3 regions of the Paenibacillus sp. FSL R7-0179 genome follow, and region 2 is predicted to be linked to each of the others. Evidence: riboswitches for the same ligand, from Rfam matches in the RefSeq annotation. Region 2 holds a riboswitch; each other region holds the start of a gene.

What was found. Region 2 has a riboswitch for cyclic di-AMP ahead of MKX63_RS29635 (APC family permease). Riboswitches for the same ligand answer to the same signal wherever they lie in the genome.
Region 1: linked by a shared signal. The riboswitch ahead of MKX63_RS04200 (3D domain-containing protein) and the one ahead of MKX63_RS29635 (APC family permease) in region 2 are both predicted to bind cyclic di-AMP.
Region 3: linked by a shared signal. The riboswitch ahead of MKX63_RS03845 (C40 family peptidase) and the one ahead of MKX63_RS29635 (APC family permease) in region 2 are both predicted to bind cyclic di-AMP.

Annotation. Positions count from the first base shown of each region.
Region 1 is NZ_JBBOCC010000001.1:977,388-979,656, reverse strand. It holds gene MKX63_RS04205 (TatD family hydrolase) at 1-417, shown strand, start outside; cyclic di-AMP (ydaO/yuaA leader) riboswitch at 617-846, shown strand; gene MKX63_RS04200 (3D domain-containing protein) at 1,135-2,269, shown strand, end outside.
Region 2 is NZ_JBBOCC010000002.1:3,069,172-3,071,440, reverse strand. It holds gene MKX63_RS29645 (DsbA family protein) at 1-17, shown strand, start outside; gene MKX63_RS29640 (disulfide oxidoreductase) at 14-448, shown strand; cyclic di-AMP (ydaO/yuaA leader) riboswitch at 675-835, shown strand; gene MKX63_RS29635 (APC family permease) at 965-2,269, shown strand, end outside.
Region 3 is NZ_JBBOCC010000001.1:904,080-906,348, forward strand. It holds gene MKX63_RS03835 (M1 family metallopeptidase) at 1-85, shown strand, start outside; gene MKX63_RS03840 (hypothetical protein) at 95-928, shown strand; cyclic di-AMP (ydaO/yuaA leader) riboswitch at 1,141-1,279, shown strand; gene MKX63_RS03845 (C40 family peptidase) at 1,337-1,765, shown strand; cyclic di-AMP (ydaO/yuaA leader) riboswitch at 2,154-2,269, shown strand, end outside.

The DNA of each region.
Region 1 (2,269 bases), on a different contig from region 2:
GCCCGTGAGCTGAAGATGCCAATCTGTATTCATAACCGCGATGCTCATGAAGATGTGATCCGCATCCTACGAGAGGAGAAGGCAGGCGAGGTTGGCGGCGTAATGCACTCCTTCTCCGGCAGCTGGGAAAGTGCCAAAATGTGTCTTGATTTGGGCTTCCATCTTTCTTTTGGAGGACCGATTACGTTCAAGAATGCACGTGTGCCCAAAGAGGTGCTTGCCCAGACTCCGCTGGACCGGCTGTTGATCGAAACCGACTCCCCATATCTGACTCCGCACCCCTTCCGGGGCAAGCGAAATGAGACTGCTCATGTGAGACTGGTAGCGGAGGCGGCCGCGGCAATAAAAGGGATTGAATTACAGGAATTGGCGGAAATTACGTATGCGAACGCACTGGAACGATTTGGAATACTCTGAAAACGGGAGTAAAAGCGGTGAAAAATGAAGTATAGCGGATATATTAAACTTTTATAACGGAAAAACGGCCGATTATTACAATATTTTAATCATTTTTTTACGTAAACGTGGTTGAATCGTCCTTTACAACATGTATCAAAACAGGATATCATCTTTTCAGTGCAGTGAGCTGTTGTAACTGTGACAGTCACTAATTTCATGGATCGTCTCGCTGAGTCTCCGGAAGTGGAGAATGGGGGAACCAATAATGCTCTGCCGCATGAACGTACAAGAGTACTAACGCAGAATTGCCGCAGGCATTATTTGATTTCTTTACGTGGTCTTGGGGTGAATTTGAGGGCAACCGCCGTGAGCGGGTGACCTGAGATAGGGCGTCTCTCTTATGTCCGAACCCGACAGCTAACCCCGTAAGCGCAAGTAAGAGAGGAAACCTCGTGCATAAGCATTCCGACGTATTCGACACCGGGAAGCCACGAAAGAGTCCTCTATGAACTCTTTTTTAGGCTTCTTTTGTTTTGAATAATGAGGATGCTCCCGGCATACTGTTATATAACAGATCTCCGGAGTACCTATGCCGAGCAGGCGATCCATGAGCAGGAAACGCTGAAGCAAGTGCGGGCGTATCCTGTTGCAAACTCAAACCTAGTTTCGTCAGAAATGATACAGTCTACCTTGATATAACTTGGACGACGGGGCTATGTAAGGAGGATGGAAAGAGTGGGCGTATTCCAACCAGAGGTATCCCATGATTCGCAATCATCCAGCAGGTCTTTCGCATTACGGTTGAAGCAAGTAAATCCCCGCGTAGTTTTACTTGCCGGTGTGGCATCGATTGTTATCGCACTGTTAATACTGCTGTACGTACACGGTCTGAGCAAAAAAGAAATTACCCTAGTAATAGACGGACAGGTACAGACACTGGAGACGCGGGAAACGCTGTTCAGTGATGTGCTGGCTAAGGAACAGATTACGCTGCAGGCGCATGATGAATTATCTATTGGCCTTAGTGATGAAATAAAAGACGGCGACCGTATCGTGATTAACACTGCGCAAAAGTTCGCTCTTACCGTAGACGGAAAGACCGAGACGTTATTTACGACCGAGGATACCATTGGTCAGGCCATCAGCAAGCTGGGCTACAGCCTGGAAGGCTTAGACAAGATTTACCCTTCGCTAGACACCGCAGTATCTGCAGACATGGAAATCAAAATTGTCCGGATTAACAAGCATGTGGTCCAACGGACAACTAATTTGCCTTTCCGGGTCATTAAGACAGCAGACCCCTCATTGACCAAGGGAACCGTAAGAGTGGCACAGGCAGGTAGGCCTGGCGTAATGATTCAGCACATCGAGAAGATCTATCAAGATGGCGAGCTGGCATCCATGCGCATGATCGGCAAGGAAGTACAGACGGTTACCAAGGACAAAGTCATTGCCATTGGAACCAAGCCGCTTCCTAAGCCCGTCGTAGTTACTGCCAAAGTCTCCAAACCTGTAACAACCTCCAAGTCATCTAAAGCCAGCGCAAAGGCCAGCAATGTTACCAGTAAGGCTGGTGTGGATTTCGAGTATAAAAGAATGATCAAAAACGTATCCATGACCGCGTATTCGTCGCAGGAACCGGGTATTGGAACACGTACTGCCTCCGGCACACGCGTAACGGAAGGCCGCACTATAGCTGTAGATCCCAGTGTTATACCAATTGGCTGGTGGGTGTACATTGAAGGATTAGGGTTTCGCCGAGCAGAGGATACCGGCGGTGCCATCAAAGGCAACAAGGTGGATGTCTATTACGATTCGCTGAGCCATGCCCGTAATTTCGGCCGCAAGTCGCGCACACTTTATGTGATCG
Region 2 (2,269 bases):
CAGGAGCCGCCCAATGACCGCCTTCTCTGCCTTCTGCCGGCGTAATTGTCTGTACTTGGCCTGGTTCGTCTGTGTGGTGGCTGTAGCGGGTAGCCTGTATCTCAGTGAGGTCCTGCATTACGAGCCGTGCAGGCTGTGCTGGTTCCAGCGGATATTCATGTACCCGCAGCTGTTCCTGCTGGGGATCGCCACCTACCGGGCGGACAAGCGGATCATTCCTTATGTGCTTCCTCTTAGTCTGATCGGGGGCTGCATCTCTATTTATCACTATGCAGAGCAGAAAATTCCCGCCCTTAGCAAGGTGCTTCCCTGCACCATCGGCGTACCGTGCAACAAGGACTATCTGAATTGGTTCGGATTTGTAACGGTCCCTCTGCTTGCACTTATAGCCTTTGCCTTAATCTCCATTCTGCTCTGGACAGGACGCAAGGAGGAGCCTGCGGAGTAAGAAGCTGAGGGGCAGAAGGAAGAGAAGAGAATGCCCTTAATTTTAGCAAAAAATAATATACAAAAACCCTGTAAAATCACGTGTTAAAGGGATAATGAAAGAGAATGAAAGACCAAGACATACCGGATGATGAATTTGGTTGTTTTGAGTGCTTTTCATTCTTTTTTCATTTGTTTCCACGCTTTACGGAAGACGCGTTGTAGCTTAATATTAGTCCTTGTGAGAAGTTGAATATGCGCTGAATTTTCCGGATGGAAAAACGGGGGAACCACACTTTGGCCAAGGCCAAAAGGGGTGAATCGGAACGGGCCGCAAGGGCCTGTAACCGTAGGGCTACCACAGTCCGAATCCGCCAGCTAACCTCGTAAGCTACAAGTGGGATAATGACCATGCACTCTAAGGCATGCGGATCATTTCCGTATGCTTATTTTGGTGCCTGCATTTATGAAATCCACTTATGAAAACAGCGCAGGGAAAGCCCGTTTCAACTTAACCAAGAGAGGAACTGTTACTACAATGGTAAGCAAGGTAAAACGACTATTGATCGGGCGTCCGATGAAGTCGAACGAACTCGATCATGAAAAGTTATCCAAGGTGAAAGCACTGGCTGTCCTGTCTTCTGATGCGCTCTCGTCTGTAGCCTACGGAACAGAACAAATTCTAATCGTACTGGTGGCCGCCGGGTTCACCGCCATCTGGTACTCCTTGCCAATCGCATTAGCCGTATTGGGCCTGCTGGCTATTCTGATTTTGTCCTACCGGCAGACGATCTTCGCTTATCCCCAGGGCGGGGGCGCGTACATTGTCGCCAAAAGCAATCTTGGGGTGCATACCGGCTTACTGGCCGGCGGCTCGCTGCTGGTGGATTACATTCTGACGGTGGCCGTAAGCGCCTCGGCGGGGACGGATGCGATCACTTCAGCTTTTCCAAGTCTGCATAATCATAGTGTCCTCATAGCGGTATCTGTTATCGTACTCTTAACGATTGTTAATCTGCGCGGGGTGACCGAATCGGCTTCGTTCATCGCTATCCCGGTCTATCTGTTCGTCGTCTCCATCTTCGTGCTGATTATCGCAGGGATCTTCAAATATTTAACTGGCGGCGCTCATGCGCAAATTCCTGAGATTGGCTCGGCGGTGTCGAACGTGAGTATGTTCCTGCTGCTGAAGGCATTCAGCTCCGGCTGTTCGGCTCTGACCGGGGTTGAGGCTGTCTCCAATGCGATTCCTAACTTCAAAGCGCCGGCGGAGAAAAATGCAGCCAAAACGCTGATGCTCATGGGCCTCATTCTCGGGGTGATGTTCACAGGCATTACGCTGCTCGCTTACTGGTACGGCATTATGCCCGATGCGAAGGCCACTGTGGTCTCACAGATTACCGAGTCTACCTTCGGCCGCGGCGGACTGTACTTCTTCATTCAGGGGATTACGGCGGTTATCCTGTTCCTGGCAGCCAACACGGCGTACTCAGCCTTCCCGCTGCTGGCGTTCATGTTCGCCAAAGACAAATATCTGCCCCATGCCTTCATGGTGCGCGGCGACCGGCTGGGCTTCTCCAACGGTATTATTTTCCTCGGCGTGATGTCGGCAGTGCTGGTAGCGGCATTTCACGGGAATACGGAAGGACTCATTCCATTATATGCAGTAGGGGTATTCATTCCGTTCACGCTGTCGCAGCTTGGCATGATGGTCCAGTGGTACCGGACGAAGCCGCAAGGCTGGCAGAGCAAGTTCGCTGTGAATACGGTGGGGATGCTAACTACATTAACGATCACCATGATCTTCATCATCACCAAATTCTCCAGTGTGTGGATGGCCTTC
Region 3 (2,269 bases), on a different contig from region 2:
GGAGCTTGAGCCGCGTACACTCTCCCGCTGGACGCTTAGCGCATCTACTCTGCTTGAAACCCTGCTCGGAACTCTTGTCTGGTGAGGTGAAGGAATGGTGAAAAGTTCAATTGCCCGCGGTTGGATCAGTATGAAAGAGCAGTTCTATATATTGATTCTGCTATTTATCTACCGGCTGTTCTGGGGATATTTCCTGTACAAATTCATTAAAAGCGCGGTTGTCCCCGTCCTGCTCCGCTACCCGGATGCGAATGCCGGCGGCAGCGGAATAGGCAGGCTGCTGTACTATATCGAAGGTCAGACCGCGCTGCGCACCGACCCTGCCGTGCAGCACTGGCTGTGGATGCTGCTGGCGCTGACAGTGCTAAGGCTGCTGGTGACTCCCTTTATCCGTGCAGGGCTGCTGCATGAGCTTCACCAGGAGCGCGCCGGAGCGCGGGGACTGTTCTTTTTTCCCGGAATGAGAAAATATGGGCTACCGATGCTGGTGTTCGGCATAGCCGAATGGGCGCTAACCCTCCTGCCGCTCTATTGGCTGCTTCCGCGTATGTACCGTCATCTGCTTAGCGGCGTTCTCGATGTACAGCTCCTGCTCAAGCTGGTGCCTTATGTGCTAGGCTGGCTGCTCTATCTCTTCCTTGTCCGCAAGCTTCTGCTCTATATGCAGTTCGGCTATACCGCAGGTAACGGCATGTTCTCCTCGCTGCTGATCTGTCTGAAGATGCTGATGCCTTCGATCGGTATATCCGTCATTCTGGGAGCGGGAAGCCTGGCCGTAATTCTGCTCTGCAGCGCCTCTGCTCTGTTCTATCCCGGATTGCCGGCTATTATGCTCCGCCAGGCCGCTCCGCTGCCCTCCACGCTGTTCAACATGTGGGGAATCGCTGCCCAGTACCATCTCTGGTCCAGTAAATCATTTCCACAATAATAAGCTGCTGAAGCGGCATACTAAAGAGAGTCACAGCCCCTTATCAGGGAGCAGGACTCTTTTTTGCATGAACCGGAGGACAAAAGCATTTGCAAAAGAGTAAATCCTCTGATACAATGATGGCTGTACTAGTAGTAACAAACTTGTAATATTTAAAGCAAAATCTTCCGTAACTATTGCAATTTAATCAATGCCGATAAGTCACTGTTCTGGTGCATAAAACGCCGAATTCCCTGCACCGGGAAGTGGGGGAACCATATTTTGGGTGAATTGATCTCGCTTTAGAGGGGTCATAGGGGAACCTTCTACCGAATCCTTAAGCTAACCTCGCAGGCCCTGGAAGGAGTACATCTTTTGATTAGTCAGAATTTCAAGAAAAAATGCACCGCAGCAGCGCTGGGTCTTGTGATGGTATTCACACTCGGAGCAGGCAGTGCCTTCGCAGATTCCAAAATGGATACTGTGATTTCAAAAACCATTGGGACGTCGTATAAAACCGGGGGCACAACCACCAGCGGCTTCGACTGTTCCGGATTTACCAAGTATGTGTTCAAGAATGTAGGACTTTCCTTGCCCCGCACCTCGAAAGCACAGTACAAAGTTGGAACAAGTGTATCTAAGAGCAATCTGCGTTCCGGTGATCTCGTGTTCTTCAATACCCTGGGTAACGGAGTGTCCCATGTCGGTATTTATGTTGGAAACGGGAAGTTCGCACAGTCCTCAAGTTCACGTGGTGTAACCATCAGTTCGATGAGCCAGTCCTACTGGGCCAACCGCTACGTTGGCGCCAAACGAGTAATGAGCACAACAGCCTACCAAGCTGTCGCTTACGATTGAACCTTTTGAAGCATACCCCGAATATTTCAGCCTCTAACAACTAAATGTAACTTATACGAGCCCGGGATGATTATTGCCGTAATCATTTCCGGGTTTTTCCTTTTCCTTATTCTACCTTTTACCCGAATCTACAGCCTTGAAACAGCATTTTCTTGCAAAAACAAAGAAAAAATCATATAAAATAATGCCTGCGCATAGTTATGAGTCTTCCGAAAGGGCTATAACTCTAAAAAACAGCAAAAAAGATGCATTAATATGTTATAAGTGATTGCCAAGCGCTTTAGTCTTTGTTACAATTATCGCAGTGAGCTTTTAGTAACATTTTTGTAATTATTGAATCGCTTTTAACAAAGGTTTTGTCATGTATTGAATGAACCGCTAATCCTAATCAACAGTCGTGCCGAGTTCCCTAATGAATTAGGGAAACGGGGGAACCACTTTGGGTGAATTGACCTCCTATTCTAAGAGGGGTCATAGGGGACCTTCAACCGAACCCTTAAGCTA